3 regions of the Alcanivorax sp. genome follow, and region 2 is predicted to be linked to each of the others. Evidence: predicted binding sites of a transcription regulator. Region 2 holds the regulator's gene; each other region holds the start of a gene.
What was found. The regulator sigma-54, encoded in region 2, starts transcription at its own class of promoters, with help from an activator protein. The targets are predictions, from matches to a motif close to TGGCACNNNNNTTGCTNT.
Positions count from the first base shown of each region.

Region 1 (5,422 bases), 1.7 Mb from region 2:
CGGCTTGAACAACTGCACCAGCGGGTTCACCGCTGCATGCACGGTGCTGCTCAGGCCGATGACGATGCCCAGCGGAATGGCGATCATCGACGCCAGCAGAAACCCACTCATCACCGTGATCAGGCTGGTACCGATCTGATCAAAGAAGGTGGGCGCACCGGTATAGTCACGGGTGACCGGCTCCCAGTCCGGCTGCTGTTCCAGCCGGGCGGTGATGTACTTCTCCTGCCGCTCATAAAACGCCACTTCCCGCTCACGGGACTGCTGGTGTTCACTGACCAGATTGCCCGCCTGCTCCCAGACCTGGGCCGGGCCGGGGAACTGACCCAGCGAGGTATCAATACGCTGGGCCGCGAACTGCCACAGGAGCAGGAACAGGCCTATCCCCAGCACCGGCCACAACAGCTGGCGCATCAGCGCTTGCCACTGCTCACGGGATACCTTGCCCGTGGCCAGTGCGCGGTAGGGTTCCATCCAGGTCGGGAATGTCAGGGTCACCATGATTGTCTCCTTCCTCTCGGGTCCCCGGTTACAGGGTGTCACCGTCTTTCAGGCCGATGGGGAACTTGCTCAGGTACTCGTTGGGCTTGCGGCCGTCATAGGTGACGTTGTCGATGAACTCGCTCTGCGGCGGCTTGAAGCCATCTTCGCTGGCGAAATCCGGGAATTCATCGGCGCTCATCTTGCCTTCGGCAATCAGTGACTTGGCCGCCTGGGTGTAGATGTCCGGGCGATACACTTTTTTCGCGATATCCATGTACCAGCTGTCCGGCTTGCTCTCGCTGATCTGCCCCCAGCGACGCATTTGCGTCAGGTACCAGATGGCATCGGAGTAGTAGGGATAGGTGGCGTTGTGGCGGAAGAACACGTTGAAATCCGGAATCCCCCGCTTGTCGCCCTTCTCATACTCGAAGGTGCCGGTCATGGAGTTGGCGATCACGTCATAGTCGGCGCCCACATAGTTGGGGCGGGACAGGATCTTCACCGCTTCCGGGCGGTTGGCGTTGTTGTTCTCGTCCAGCCACTTGGCGGCGCGGATCATCGCCTTGACCACACGGATGTGGGTGTTGGGATATTCCTCCGCCCAACCTTTGCTGACCCCGAACACTTTTTCCGGATTGTTTTTCCAGATTTCGTAATCGGTAATCACCGGCACACCGATGCCCTTGAACACGGCCTGCTGGTTCCAGGGCTCACCCACGCAGTAGCCATGAATGGTGCCGGCTTCCAGGGTGGCGGGCATTTGTGGTGGCGGTGTCACCGACAGCAACACATCCGCCTGCAACTGGCCGCTGGTATCGCCCTTGTGCGGGGCGTAATAGCCCGGGTTCAAACCACCGGCAGCCAGCCAGTAACGCAATTCGTAGTTATGGGTGGACACCGGAAACACCATGCCCATCTTGAAAGACTTGCCGGCGGCCTTGTATTGCTCCACCACCGGCTTAAGGGTGTCGGCCTTGATCGGATGCACCGGTTTGCCATCCTTGCTGGGAATATGCTTTTTCATTTCTTCCCAGACAGAATTGGAAACGGTGATGCCGTTGCCGTTCAGATCCATGCTGAAGGCGGTAATGATATGGGCCTCGGTGCCATAACCGATGGTTGCCCCCAGCGGCTGGCCGGCCAGCATGTGAGCACCATCCAGCTGACCATCTATCACCCGGTCCAGCAGCACCTTCCAGTTGGCCTGGGCTTCCAGGGTCACGAACAGACCCTCTTCCTCGAAGTAGCCTTTCTCATAGGCGATGGCCAGCGGCGCCATGTCCGTCAGCTTGATAAAACCGAACTTGAGGTCAGCCTTTTCCGGCCAGCCCACAGCATCCTCCGCTACAGACGTTGCCGACAGGCCCAGTGTCATCGCGGCCAGCACACCACAAACTGTTTTCTTGAAACCTTTCATCATCCTTCCCTCTTCTGCCCGTTTTTTTTCGGGCATAAAAAAAGCGCTCAAAGCGTCCCGCCACCATTGGCAGGAATCTTTGAGCGCCTTTGCTCGCATCGGAGTGCGGTCGCCGTTGACCACACAGATGGTTATCTCGCGCACAACGCAGTGGTTGCGCTTACCGTGTCTTAAGGCAAATGCTGTGCCAGTTTTGAAAAGGCTGATTTTTCATGACGTTATCGATACCAGGTGCAAGCCGGGCCGGCTTCGGCGCCCGGTTTTCGATCAGCCGGCACTGTTGTGAGTCAGCCTCGCCTCACCAAAATGCATCACGCTTTTGGTGCAACATCACTTTCGTACCTCAAACCCCGGGTTTTGCCCCGCCCTGGTGAAAAAACCACGCACTGCTTGGGAGCCTTTGCGACCAAAGCCGCATTTATCACTGCGGTGAATGATGAACATCATTCGAATGATAAAGCCGAAAACGCCACAGCCTGTTAGGCTGCGCGCTGCATTACGGTAGTGGCACACACCCACAACCGTTAAAGACACTGTAGGAACCTGCCTTCAGGCGAATGGCACCAGCCCTGGTAGCGGACAAAACGGAACCGTGTTGATGACCACCGAAAGAGATCACCTGCTCACTGCCCTGGCCGGCGCCTTTAGTCTGGTGATTGCCCTGGGCATTGGCCGCTTCCTGTTCACCCCGGCCCTGCCCGACATGATCGCCGAAACCACCCTCACCGCCATCAGCGGCGGCTACCTGGCAGCGATCAACTATGGGGGCTACCTTGCCGGCGCCATGCTCGCCATGGCGGTACCCGCCCACCGGGCACGCACGGCGTTCTGGCTGGCACTGTGGGTAAGCGTGGTCACCAGCATCCTCATGGGCCTGAGCACCACCTTCACACCCTGGGCCATCAACCGTTTCCTGGCCGGTGTGGCCAGCGCCATCATCATGGTCAACGGCTCTGCCTTGGTGCTCGGTGCCATGCCCAATCATCTGCGTGCCCGGCTGGGCAATATTCACTATGCCGGCATCGGCCTGGGCATCAGCATCGCTGCCCTCACCGTTGCTTTTATTGAAACCCTGCACGGCAGCTACGCCACCATGTGGCTGGCCTGCGGCGCCCTGGCCCTGGTCCTGCTGCCACTGCTGCGCCGTATCCCCGCCCTGCCCCACGCCAAACACAGCCAGCACGAACGGGCGCCGGTAAACCGCTCGGCCCTGGGCTTTCTGATCGCCAGCTACACCCTGGCCGGCTTCGGCTACATCACCAGCACCACCTACCTGCCGGTGATCGCCAAAGCGCAATTGCCGGGCCTGGACAGCGCCGCCTTCTATACTTGGCTGGCCGTGGGCCTGGCCGCCGTGCCCGCCAACCTGCTATGGGGCAAACTCGCCAGCCACACCAGCGAACGCAACGCACTTATGACCGCACTTGTGGTACAGGCCCTGGGCGTCAGCGCCCCCGCCTGGCTACCCGGCCTCACCGGGCTGGTCATCAGCGGCCTGCTGGTGGGCGGCACCTTTACCGCCGTGGTCGCCCTGAGCATGTACTGCGGCCGCCAACTGGCCCCCCACGCCGCCAGCGCCGCCCTGGGCGCGTTAACGGCCTGCTATGGGGTCGGGCAGATACTGGGGCCGGTGGTGACGGCACGATTGCTGGAAAGCAGCGGGAGTTTTGCGCCCGGGTTACTGGGGGCGGCTGCGGCGTTGATCGGGGCGGCGGTGTTGTTGGTGCCGTTGGGGAAGGTGCGGTTTTAGGGCCGGTTCACGGCATGCTTGCGTACCAGCAACGGCATGGCCGCAAACAGCAGCAGGGAGACGAGATAGGCAATACCGGATACCGGGTCACGTCCCGCCAAGTAGTCGCCCAGGTCCTGCCCTTGAAACAGTGTCACCGCCAGTTCGGCGCTCAGCATCATCAACAGGGCCGGCAAGCCAGTGCCAATACACTGCATCACCGTCACCAGCCCAAATCGCCGCACCAGCCAGCGGGCCACCAGAAAACTGGCCAGCACCATAAAAGGCAATTCAATCAGCTCAGCCCAGCGCTCCCCAAGTCGCGGCACCAGCAAGGGAATGCGGATCATGGCCAGGGCGAAGCCTGTGGCAAAGATCAAGATGAAGTAGATGAGAGCGGGTTTGATCTGTCGCATTTGGAGTACCGGCTACAACATTGGGGTCATACAACATTGGGGTCAGGTCTTGAATGTTGCGATCAAACGCACGATGCAAGACCTGACCCCGGATCCCCGGATCCTGCCCTTGAAACAGTGTCACCGCCAACTCGGCGCTCAGCATCATCAACAGGGCCGGCAGGCCAGTGCCAATACACTGCATCACCGTCACCAACCCAAATCGCCGCACCAGCCAGCGGGCCACCAGAAAACTGGCCAGCACCATAAAAGGCAATTCAACCAACTCAGCCCAGCGCTCACCCAGCCGGGGCACCAGGAAGGGAATGCGGATCATGGCCAGGGCGAAGCCTATGGCAAAGATCAGGATGAAGTAGACGAGAGCGGGTTTTATCAGTCGCATTTGGACAACCGGCTGCCGATGACGCTTTGCCTTAACGACAAGCTTAGCGGGCGTTAGCGACCGCTTGAGCTTTTTGTGATCTCATTTTTGTCTTTAGCTTCCAGAACACTTGTATCATATTTAGGTTTGCTTAGCTCTAGGCTAGCGACGACGTGCTTCATATCTTTTTGGTCAAGGCGTTTTGCTACGATTTCCCAGAGTTTTTGACGTGACTCTAAATCAATTATTCCGTCCATTCCTGCATGCTCATTACCAAAAAGCATGGCATATGCGACCAGAACATATGCCATTTTAGTTTTCTTAAGCCCTGAAAAATCTAATTTGTTCCATATGTCGCCAGGAGAGTTGAACTGTGCTTTTGTTGTTAGAGTTAGCAAACCACTCGAAACGTATTGACTGAAAATCTCATCAAATTCTCTTTCTTCTAGCCGGTCATCGAGCTCTTTTGCGATAACTTCAATCTCATTCAAAAATGAAAGTATTTGAACCACGCTATAGTTACTAATTTCATTCTCTTGTCGTATTTTCAGCGACAAATACAAGTCATTTTCTTTACTGAAGGCAGGATACAAAGAGTGGTAAATAGCTTCCCAATGTTTATCCAAATTGAAAACAGTTTGGTTGGCCCTCAAGCTAGACAAAAGACCAAATGGCATTGCCGATCTTGATATTCTTGGCCCCCAATTCACACATCTCCTTAAATTGGCCTCCATTTCAACTTTTTTATCTTTCTCAATATCGTAGTAAACAACTACACTTTCTTTCTTTATGTAGGCGTCGCCTTGCACTATGCCAACTCTTAATGAATCATAACCAACAGTTATAACCCAATCCCCATCCTTTATGTCATAGATAAAATTTTTGACTTGATTAAAACCAACAGACTCCTGCCTTTTGCTTGAACCCCTTACTTCCGATTTCTTTGCTATGGAATCTTTCAACCAGCCTTCATCAGGAATAAATTTATCAGAGTCTTTTAATTCTATGCCCAGGCT
Region 1 covers NZ_CP080267.1:1,289,532-1,294,953, forward strand. Annotated here, with positions in the region: gene KZ772_RS05885 (ABC transporter permease) at 1-501, opposite strand, end outside; gene KZ772_RS05890 (CmpA/NrtA family ABC transporter substrate-binding protein) at 530-1,903, opposite strand; gene KZ772_RS05895 (YbfB/YjiJ family MFS transporter) at 2,499-3,650, shown strand; gene KZ772_RS05900 (hypothetical protein) at 3,647-3,979, opposite strand; gene KZ772_RS05905 (hypothetical protein) at 3,930-4,427, opposite strand; gene KZ772_RS05910 (hypothetical protein) at 4,481-5,422, opposite strand, start outside.
Region 1: a site for sigma-54 is predicted at 2,073-2,090, ahead of KZ772_RS05890 (CmpA/NrtA family ABC transporter substrate-binding protein). Genes of this name have one in related genera too.

Region 2 (5,422 bases):
GGCAGACTTTCTGTCTTTCAAGCCCCGCAGCCGCGCACAAGCCCTAGACGCGGCTGCCTGCACCCAAACGGCGCCACGCCTAAGATCGCGCGCTGTTAACTATTAACTGTTCACTGTTAACTCCCTCCTCCTAGCACACAACAACCCTTGGCACAAATATTGCTTGTCTTACAGATAGACTGCTATTCTCAGGTTTTGGGGACCGACCAGCCTGAGCAGTATGAAGCCAAGCCTACAACTACAAATCGGCCAGCAGCTGACCATGACTCCTCAGCTGCAGCAGGCCATTCGCCTTTTGCAGCTGTCCACGCTGGACCTCCGCCAGGAGATACAGCAGGCCGTGGAAAGCAACCCTTTGCTGGAGCTGGCCGACGATTTCGGTGACGAATCCCTGCCTGACATTGACGAAGAACGTCAGGACGACCAGGAGCTGGATACCGAGCGGGACGATGCCCTGGAAGAGTTCGTGGACGGCGAACCCGGCATCGAAACGGAATGGGACGATGTCTATTCCGGCCAGACCAGAAGCGCCTCCGCCGCCCTACCCGACGATGCCGACGACTGGCAGCAGCGACATAGCGTGGCCGGCAACCTGCAGGACCATCTGCTCTGGCAACTGAATCTGACCCCCATGAGCGATGTGGACCGCATCATCGCCATGACCATTATCGAATCCCTGGACGATCGCGGCTATCTGACCGTTACCGTGGACGACATCGTGGCGATGATGAACGCCCAGGATGACCTGCTCACCGAAGGTGACGAGCTGGAAGCCGACGAAGTACTGGCCGTCCAGCATCGCCTGCAGCAATTCGATCCCGTAGGGGTGGCCAGCCTGGATCTGGCCGATTGCCTGCGTGTTCAGCTGCGTCAGTTACCCACAGACACTCCCTTCCTGGACTATGCCCTGGCCCTTCTGGAGCATCTGGAGCTGCTGGAAAAACACGATTATGCGGCCCTGCGCCGGGTGCTGCAGATCAGCGAGGAGAACCTGCTCGACGCCCTCTCCCTGTTGCGCACCCTGGACCCTGCCCCTGGCGAACAGATCGGTGAGAGCCAGGTGGATTATGCGGTACCGGACGTGATTGTGCGCCAGCATCAGGGCCACTGGCAGGTAAGCCTGAACGAGGAGGTACTGCCCAAGGTCAACCTGCAGCAGCAGTACGCCTCCATGGCCCGCAAGGCCGGGGGCGAGGATGGCCAGTACCTGCGCAACTGCGTGCAGGAAGCCAAGTGGTTCATCAAGAGCCTGCAAAGCCGCCACGACACCCTGCTGAAGGTGGCCACCCGCATTGTTGAAGTCCAGCAGGACTTCTTCGACTATGGGGAAGAAGCCATGAAACCCCTGGTTCTGGCCGACATTGCCGATGCCGTCGAGATGCACGAATCGACCATCAGTCGGGTCACCAACCAGAAATATATGATGACACCCCGCGGCGTCTTTGAGCTTAAGTATTTCTTCTCCAGCCACGTGGGAACAGACGGCGGCGGTGAGTGTTCCTCCACCGCTATTCGTGCCATTATTAAGAAGCTGGTCGCTGCCGAGAACCCCCGCAAACCGCTCAGCGACAACAAGCTTGCCAGCTTGTTGAACGAGCAGGGGATCAACGTGGCGCGCCGGACAGTCGCCAAGTATCGTGAGGCGATGAGAATACCGTCATCCAGCGCCCGCAAGCGTTTGGTGTAGGCGCCGGGACGGCCCAACGAGCAGGTAAAGGAGCCAGCCATGCAAATTAATATCAGCGGTCATCACCTGGAAATTACCGACGCTTTGCGAGCCTACGTAGGAGACAAATTCTCCCGTCTTGAACGGCATTTTGATCAGATTACCAGTGTCCAGGTGATTCTTTCCCCGGAACCCAAGACCCACAAGGCGGAATCCACCATCCATATCTCCGGGGCCGACGTCTTCGCCACCGCTGAAGCAGTGGACATGTACGCTGCCATCGACAAGCTGACGGACAAGCTTGACCGTCAGATCCTCAAACACAAGGAAAAGGCCGTCAGCCACAAACACGGCCACTGACCCCAAAGCGACAATTATGCGAGTTCGCGAACTACTCACCGAAGCACGCACCCATAGCGAGGTGCAGGCCAGCAGCAAGAAACAGCTGCTGGACCAGGTTGCGCAGCTGGCCGCGGCCGGCTGCGACAGCCTCAACGAACAGGAGGTCTTCGATGCCCTGGTAGCCCGGGAAAAGCTGGGCTCCACGGGCATCGGTGAAGGCATCGCTATACCTCACTGTCGTCTTGGTCACTGCCAGCAACCCATCGGGCTGCTGCTGAAACTGTCGACCCCCATCGATTTTGACGCCGTTGACGGTCGCCCGGTGGATCTGGTGTTTGTGCTGCTGGTTCCCCAGGAAAACCCGGAACAGCACCTGAAAACGCTCAGCCACTTGGCGTCCCTGTTCAACGACGACGACTACCGTGCCGAGCTGCGACTGAGCAAGGACGACCACCACCTTTATCACACTGCCGTGGAATCCGAAGCGGAGCTGCGACTGGCATCATGAAGCAACGCAACACACCTTCAGGCATCACCGCCCGACACACCCACGATACCCTCTCGTTTATCGATGTGACGTGCCAACGTGCCGCCAATAGCGTGCAAGCGGTACGACCATGAAACTCACCATTATCAGCGGTCGATCCGGCTCGGGAAAAACCACCGCGCTACAAGCCATGGAAGACCAGAGCTACTACTGCGTCGACAACTTGCCGGTGGGCATGCTCCCAACACTAGCGGAACAACTTGACCAGGGTGAGCTCCCCATAGAGCGAGCGGCGGTAGGCATTGATGCCCGCAACCTGCCGACCCAGTTGTTGGCCTTTGACGCCATCCTGGATGCGCTTCACCTGCAGCAGGTAAAAACCGAAATTATTTATCTGGATGCGGACGACAACACTCTGCTGAAGCGCTTCAGTGCCACCCGGCGGCGTCACCCCCTGGGCGCTCAGCAAGGCTCCGTGGAGGCAGCCATCCAGCACGAGCGGGAATTGCTGTCCAATATTCGCCTGCGTGCCGACCTGGTGATCGATACCAGCAACTATGATGTTCACAGCCTGCGCAACCTGATGCGCGAGCGGGTAGCCAATCGCAGCGCCGCCCTGTCCCTGCAACTGGAATCCTTCGGCTTCAAGAACGGCCTGCCCAACGATGCCGATCTGGTGTTTGACGTGCGGGTACTGCCCAACCCCCACTGGCGGGCCGACCTGCGGCCCTTTACCGGCCGCGATGACGCCATCATCGATTTTCTCCAGCAGCATCAGGCCAGCCACGACATGCTCGATGACATTCATCGCTTTGTTCAGCGTTGGCTTCCGGCCTTTGCCGACAGCGATCGCAGTTATGTGACTGTGGCCATTGGCTGCACCGGTGGCCGCCATCGTTCGGTATTCATTACCGAGCAACTGGCAAAACGGTTACGCGATGAGGGCACCACCCTGCAGGTCCGCCACCGCGAACTGGATTAAGCCACGCAATGATCGAAAAACAACTGGATATCATCAACAAGCTTGGCCTGCATGCCCGTGCTGCCGCCAAGGTGGTCAGCGTGGCTTCACGCTATGAAAGCCGCATTCACGTCATTCATAACGGCAAACCCATCGATGCCAAAAGCATCATGGGGCTGCTGATGCTTGGCGCCGCCAAGGGCACCAGCGTCACCTTTCAGGTCGACGGCAACGATGAAACCGCCGCCATGGAAGAACTCACCGATCTGTTCGCCCGCCGCTTTGATGAAGAAGAGTAAAAAGCCGTTAATCGTTAACAGTGAATAGTGAACAGCTAAAAAATCAAGTACCACATGCCTCGAAGGGCTGTTACTGTGGGCTTATCCAGGCCCGAGCAGCAGCACACATTGTTTTCGCTGTTAACTATTCACTGTTAACTGTTAACTGATTTTTCGATGCCCGCCGAAACCAGCCGTAGCCAGCAACACCACAAAGTCATCAACCGCGCCTTGTCCAGCGGCACCTATACTCAGGTCCGTCAGCTGTTCAATAATCTGCCCGGTGCTGAGGCGGCGCATTTGCTGGAATCCTTCCCTCCCCGGGAACGGGAAATTCTCTGGCAGCTGCTGAGCAAGGATCAGGAAAGCGAAGTTCTCCAGTATCTGGGCGAGGAAGTCCGGGTTGAATTGCTGCGCAACCTGAGCACTGACGAGCTGGTCTCGCTGGTGGAAGAGCTGGATACGGATGACCTGGCTGACCTGTTGCAGGAATTGCCGGACCACGTCACCAGCCAGGTCATGGCCAGCCTGGACGAACAGAATCGTGACCGGCTGGAACAGGTGATGAGCTACCCGGAGGACACCGCCGGGGGCCTGATGAACACGGATGTGATTACCATCCGTCCGGAAATCACCTTCGAAGTGGTGCAGCGCTATCTGCGCCGGCGAGGCGAAATCCCTCGCACCACCGATAACCTGGCGGTGGTCAATCGCCGCAACCAGTTCATCGGGCTGCTCCCCTTGACCAAGGTACTGATCAGCGATCCCGGCACCACAGTGCGGGAAGCCATGATCACTGATACCGAGTCCATTCCTGCCACCCTGCCCGCCCACGAAGTGGCCAAGATCTTCGAACGCCAGGATCTGGTAACCGCCCCGGTGGTGGATGAAGACGGCATGCTGGTCGGCCGGATTACCATTGATGACGTGGTAGACGTGATCATCGAGGAAGCGGACCACTCGTTGATGAGCATGGCAGGCCTGGATGAAGACGAGGATACCTTCGGCTCCGTTTGGCAGACAGCCCGCCGCCGGGCCGTGTGGCTGGGTATCAACCTGCTCACCGCCCTGGCCGCCTCAGCAGTAATTGGCCTGTTCGAGGCCACCCTGGAAAAAGTGGTGGCGCTGGCCATCCTCATGCCCATCGTTGCCAGCATGGGCGGCATCGCCGGCAGCCAGACCCTGACCCTGGTGATTCGTGCCATGGCCCTGGGGCAGATCCAGTCCAGTAACACCCGCTACCTGCTGGTCAAGGAATTGTCCGTGGGGGCACTGAACGGCCTGTTGTGGGCCACGGTCATCGGCATCACCGCCGCCTTGTGGTTCGACGACCCCAGCATCGGCATGGTCATCGCCGCCGCCATGATCATCAACCTGATCATGGCGGCCTGTGCCGGGGCCATGCTGCCCATGATCATGAAAAAGATGGGCATCGACCCGGCCCTGGCAGGCTCTGTGGTGCTCACCACCATCACCGATATCGTGGGTTTCTTTGCCTTCCTGGGTCTGGCCACCGTGCTCTACGCGCATCTGCTGGTCTGATTTTTCATTCGCCCACAAAAAAGGCGCCAATCAATGGCGCCTTTTTTGGTCATGCTTTCCAGCGGGATTTATTCCACAAAAATCTGCCGGAAAGACACGTAGTAGGCCCCGGCCAGAATCGGCATCACGAACAGCCAACCCAGCAG
Region 2 covers NZ_CP080267.1:3,601,826-3,607,247, reverse strand. Annotated here, with positions in the region: gene KZ772_RS16950 (RNA polymerase factor sigma-54) at 221-1,687, shown strand; gene raiA (ribosome-associated translation inhibitor RaiA) at 1,727-2,026, shown strand; gene ptsN (PTS IIA-like nitrogen regulatory protein PtsN) at 2,043-2,516, shown strand; gene rapZ (RNase adapter RapZ) at 2,626-3,477, shown strand; gene KZ772_RS16930 (HPr family phosphocarrier protein) at 3,486-3,755, shown strand; gene mgtE (magnesium transporter) at 3,912-5,276, shown strand; gene KZ772_RS16920 (BPSS1780 family membrane protein) at 5,345-5,422, opposite strand, start outside.

Region 3 (5,422 bases), 1.9 Mb from region 2:
GCGTTTTCCGGGCGGTAGTTCTTGCAATAGTCATCGCCGGTTACCGGATCGGCCTGGATCATCTCGATCTGCACCGGCCGCATCGGATAGTCTGCCGCCGGGTTCAGCGGATGCGGGCAGGTGTGCAGGATCACCAGGGTGTCCATCTCGAAGCGCAGGGTGACGCTGGCACCGGCGCGGGAGGCGCTGGCATCAAAGATCAGATTGCCGTCATCGTCGGTCATGACTTTGGAAAAAAGATTCAGGTTGGCGGCCAGGTCCCGTTCGCCCAGGCCGTACTTGGCCAGCTCGGTAAGAAAGCTGTGCTCGCCGCTCAGGGTCCACTGGTTGTGATGATCCTGATAGGTTCTGACCGGGTATTTTTTCTGCAGCTTTTTTTCGCTGAGCGTGCCGCAGACGGTGTCGTGCCAGCCGAAATCGTCGTCGACGATTGAGGCGAACACCCGGCCCATATCCGAGTACAGGCAGTTGCCCCGGGTCAGCTTGAAGGTGTGCTGACCTTTCAGGGTATCCGGGGCGTTGTAGCGTTCCAGCAGGTCTTCCGGGTTGTACATCAGCAGGGAAAGGTTGGCGCCACCTTCCACGTCGGTAAATCGCAGTTGCATGCCACGGCGCACCCGCATCGACCAGTGGGCGCTGCCGGGCAGGGTGGTGGTGTAAAGACTGTCGCTCATCAGGCGCTCCTTACAGGATGTCATGGAGAGCGCGGCTGGTATCACCCACGCTTCGATTAATGTTTGTCAGTGTGCCGCTTTCGCAGTCACCCACCGGCAGGTCGTAGGTCACCCGGGCGCCATAGGCACCGGGAGCCTGAGGGTCCAGACGGGGCTTGTCGAATACCCACAGCCGGGTGCCCAGATAGAAGCCTTCGGTAATGTCATGGGTGATCATGAACACGGTGAGTCGCTGTTCCTTCCACAGCGACAGCACCAGCTTGTGCATGTCGGCACGAATACCCGGGTCCAGGGCGCCGAAGGGTTCATCCAGCAGCAGGATGCGCGGTTTCTTGATCAACGCCTGGGCCAGGGCCAGCCGTTGTTGCATGCCGCCCGACAGCTCGTGGGGGTATTTATCCACGGCATGGCTTAGGCCCACGTTTTCCAGCATGGCCAGGGCGTCTTTTTGCAATTGCTTGCGGCGTTTGCCGAAGCTGATGCCCAGCCAGCGGCTGTGCTGCAGTTCGCCGCCCAGCATCACGTTTTCCAGGGCGGTCAGGTGGCTGAGTACCGAGTAACGCTGGAACACGATGCCGCGGCTGTCGTCCGGTTCGCCGGGCAGGGGCTTGCCATCCAGCAGTAGCTCGCCACGGCTGGCTTGCTCGGTGCCCAGCAGCAGTTTCAGGAAGGAGGTCTTGCCGCAGCCGGAGGCGCCGACAATGGTGACGAATTCGCCTTCTTCCACGGTGGCGTTGAGCCGTTCCAGCACCACCTGGTCGCCGTATTCCTTCCACAGGTTTTTCATTTCAATAATTGCCATCGTTATCTCTCCGTTAATGGCCCTGTTGATGGAACCAGGGGTAGCGCCATTGCGAATAACGGCGCAGCAGGAAGTCGATGGCGAAGGCCAGCAGGGTGATCCACACCACATAGGGCAGAATCACATCCATGGCCAGATAGCGCCGCACCAGGAAGATGCGATAGCCCAGCCCTTCGGTGGCGGCGATGGCCTCGGCGGCGATCAGGAACAGCCAGGCCGGACCCAGTGACAACCGCACGGTACCGATCAATCGCGGCATCAGTTGCGGCCATACCAGGCGGGTAATGATCTGCCAGGTATTGGCACCCAGGGTCTGCAGCTTGATGATCTGCTCGTCAGGAATTTCCAGCGCCCGTTGCTGCAGGTCACGAATCAGAAAGGGCGTAATGCCGATGATGATCAGCATCACCTTGGCCAGTTCTCCCAGGCCGAAAATAATGAACAGCACCGGCAGGATCGCCATGGGCGGTACCAGTGACAGGCCGGTCACCAGCGGTGACAGGGTCGAGCGGATATAGGGAATGGTGCCGTTGCCGATCCCCACCACCAGGGCAACCAGGGCGCTGATGACCACGCCGATGCCCAGCCGTTGCAGACTGGCCAGGGTGTCGTTGAGCAGCAGGTAGTCGCCACTGCGCTTGCTGGGTTCGAATGCCATACGCTGTATCGCATCCACAAAACTGCCCAGCTCTGGCAGCAATTTGTCGTTGGGGTTTTCCGTCAGGCGCGCATCGGAGGCCACCATATAGACAATCAGCAGCAGCACGAAAGGCAGCAGGCCCAGTGCCCAGGTACCGACACGTCCCGGTTGACGGTTGATCAGTTTTTTCATGGCAGTTCCCGGTGATGTCTGAAGCGTCAGACGTCCGGCATCAGACGTCTGACGTTGTTTGCCCTACAGCTTCCCTTCGGCTGCCATGGCCATGTAATCCGGGATAAAGCGCAGCTTCACGTTGCTGTCGCTGCCATAGATGCCCGCCGGGGTTTCGATACCCACAAAACCGGCGTCCGGGGCGCCTTCGCCCAGTAGCCCATGCTGGAAGGAAAATTCCGCCACTTTCTGCATGGTGTCTTTCAGCTCCGGGCTGTTGACGAAGGCCACGGCCTCGGCGGGCTGATAGAACATGCGGGTGGAATCCAGTTGCGCTTCATAGCCGGCCAGGTCGGTGCCGGAGGCGTTGGCCATGAAGGTGCGGGCGGCCTTGCCGGCCTCATCATCGGCGGACATGGTGGCCATGATCTCGTACCAGGCACCGGTCAGTGCCTTGCCGAAATCCGGGTTGGCTTCCAGGGTGTCGGTGTTGACCACCATCAGGTCGATGATTTCACCGGGGATTTGTGCGGAGTCGAATACCTTGTGGCTATCCGGCATGGCGGTGATTTCGCTGAGCAGCGGGTTCCAGGTGGCAACGGCAGTGACGCCCTTGGTGGTAAAGGCAGAGACCAGATCCGCATCTGAGGTATTCACCACGGTCAGGTCGCGCTCAGTCAGCCCCACGGTTTCCAGTGCCCGCGCCAGCAGGTAGTGGGAAACGGACAGTTCCACCAGGTTCACCTGCTGACCCTTGATGTCAGCCAGCTTGTCGGTGCCCTTGAGAACCACGCCGTCGTTACCGTTGGAGAAGTCACCCACGATCAGGGCGGTGGAATCCACCCCGCCAGCGGCGGGAATGGTCAGCGCATCCATGTTGGTCATGGCGCAGCCGTCGTATGCACCGGCGGTGTACTGGTTGATGGATTCCACGTAGTCGTTGATCTGTACCACGTCGATTTCGATGTCGTACTTGGCGGCCCACTTGTCGACGATTTTTTGTTGGGCACCGTAATCCCACGGCATCCAGCCCACATAAATGGACCAGCAGATGCTGAAGGAATCTTTGGCCAGTGCGGTGACCGGCATCAGGGATGTGAACAGGGCAAGTGCTGCAACGGCAGCGGTCTTTCGTACGGAAAGGGTCATCTCGGACCTCCTTGGCTACGGACGATGAGGAATCCAATGACAACGTGGTCATCGTGTCCTCCCGGGCTTTTGTCCCGCCGTGTAACCTTCAGCCGCATGTGCTGCGGAACGACTGCAAGAAGGTCGACTGCTCTCGGACCAGGCATCGGCTGCGCGCTGTCTGTCGGCGCAGGCGACCGGAACCCTAGCGGTCTATTGGTGCAAATTGTGTTGAGTGCTTAATGGCAACGTGGCCATTCGATTCCTCTCCCTGAGACAAAGCAAAGGGGATGCCAAGTGGCGATAGCAAGGAAAATCAGGAGGTTGGCGCGGAGGAAAAACGAATCGGGGAGAAAGGTGGGCAGTGACAGGGCATCGCGTTCTGCAATGCCCCCAACTGGTGCGGTTATTTGGCGTGGGGCTTATGCTCGATGAAATCCACCAGCGCCTTCCAGCTCACCTGGTCCGCATGGGCATCGTAGCCCACCGGCATGTCGAAGCGTTCCGCCACCGCATCCGCTTTCGGATTGGTGAAGCTGTGCTTGACGCCGGGGAAGCTGAGTAGCTGGAAGTCGGCGCCGGCCTCGGTCATTTCCTTCACGAAGCCGATGACTTGCTCGGCGGGAATCATCGGGTCGGCCTGGCCGGTGGCGGCGAGAATGCGCGCCTTGATGTCACCCTGCTTGGCGGGGGTGTCGGTGCCCAGGGTGCCATGGAAGCTGGCCACGCCGGCCAGGTCGGTGCCCATGCGTGCCTGGTTCAGTACCACGCCACCGCCGAAGCAGTAGCCGATGGCGAACAGACGGCCAGCTTCCACCTGTTGTTGTTTCAGCATCATCTTGCGGGCGGCTTCAAAGCGGGCGTTCATTTTTTCCGGCTCGGCCATGGCGGATTTCATGAAGGCTTCTGCATCCTTGGGGTGGGTGGCCACTTTGCCGGTGCCGTACATGTCCACGGCCAGGGCGGTATAACCGGCCCGGGCCAGCATGCGGGCCCGGTCGCGGGCGTAATCGTTCAGGCCCCACCATTCGTGGATCACGATCACACCGGGTCCGGGCTTTTTCTGCTTGTCATTCAGATACATGACGCCGGTGCCCAGGTCGTCGGGCAGGGTGACCTGGGTTTCAATGATGTCGCTGAACGCGGTCTGACTCATCATAAACAGGGATACCAGCAGCAGAAGCCGTTTCATTGCAGATCCTTCTTGGCAGTTTGAATTATTTGTCGTGCCACACCCAGCGCAGCGGTTCGCCGAAATCATCATAAATCAGCTTGCGGGTGGGGCGGTGGTTGAGACGTTGGCGGCGCGGTTTGTGCTTGCGCGCGTCGATGGTGGCGGCCACCTGGCTCAGGTCGGTGCGCTGGGGCTGGCGTGGGCCATTGAACAGCACAGTCTGGTGCCCTTTCCCGTGCACCGGGTCGGTACCACTGACGCCACGGGGGATCTCCTTGATCTCTCCGCCCTTGGACAGATAGCGCTCCATATCGCGCTCAAGCTGATGGCGTTGCTGTTCTTTGCTGCTGCGAACCTTCACGGGACTCACCGCCGGGTAATAATGGGTGACCGTTCACAATATCAGCCTCTGCCGGGAGCATCTACCTCCTCACAGCGGCTTACTGACCAAGCGCCTCACGGATGGCGGCTTCCAGCTCGCCGCCTCGCGGCTCCGCGGATGCCGGAAAATGGCGTACCCCGGAGCCGTCCGCGGGTATCAGGTACTTGTTGAAGTTCCAGCCCGGTGCCTGGCTGGCGGCGCTCAGGGCCCGGAATACCGGGTTGGCGTTGTCGCCTTTTACCGCACTGGTGGCGGCCATGGGGAAGGTAACACCGTAATTCACATAACAGACTTCCGCGGTGTCAGATTCGCTATCCAGCTCCTGGCGGAAATCATCCGATGGGAAGCCAATCACGATCAGGCCCTGCTCCCGGTAGGTCTGATAAAGCGCTTCCAGATCTTTGAACTGCGGGGTGTAGCCACACTGGCTGGCGGTGTTCACCACCAGCGT
Region 3 covers NZ_CP080267.1:1,568,113-1,573,534, reverse strand. Annotated here, with positions in the region: gene KZ772_RS07240 (urea amidolyase associated protein UAAP1) at 1-674, opposite strand, end outside; gene KZ772_RS07235 (ABC transporter ATP-binding protein) at 685-1,476, opposite strand; gene KZ772_RS07230 (ABC transporter permease subunit) at 1,490-2,308, opposite strand; gene KZ772_RS07225 (putative urea ABC transporter substrate-binding protein) at 2,372-3,436, opposite strand; guanidine-I (ykkC/yxkD leader) riboswitch at 3,493-3,635, opposite strand; gene KZ772_RS07220 (dienelactone hydrolase family protein) at 3,822-4,607, opposite strand; gene KZ772_RS07215 (hypothetical protein) at 4,633-4,950, opposite strand; gene KZ772_RS07210 (glutathione peroxidase) at 5,030-5,422, opposite strand, start outside.
Region 3: a site for sigma-54 is predicted at 3,694-3,711, ahead of KZ772_RS07225 (putative urea ABC transporter substrate-binding protein). Genes of this name have one in related genera too.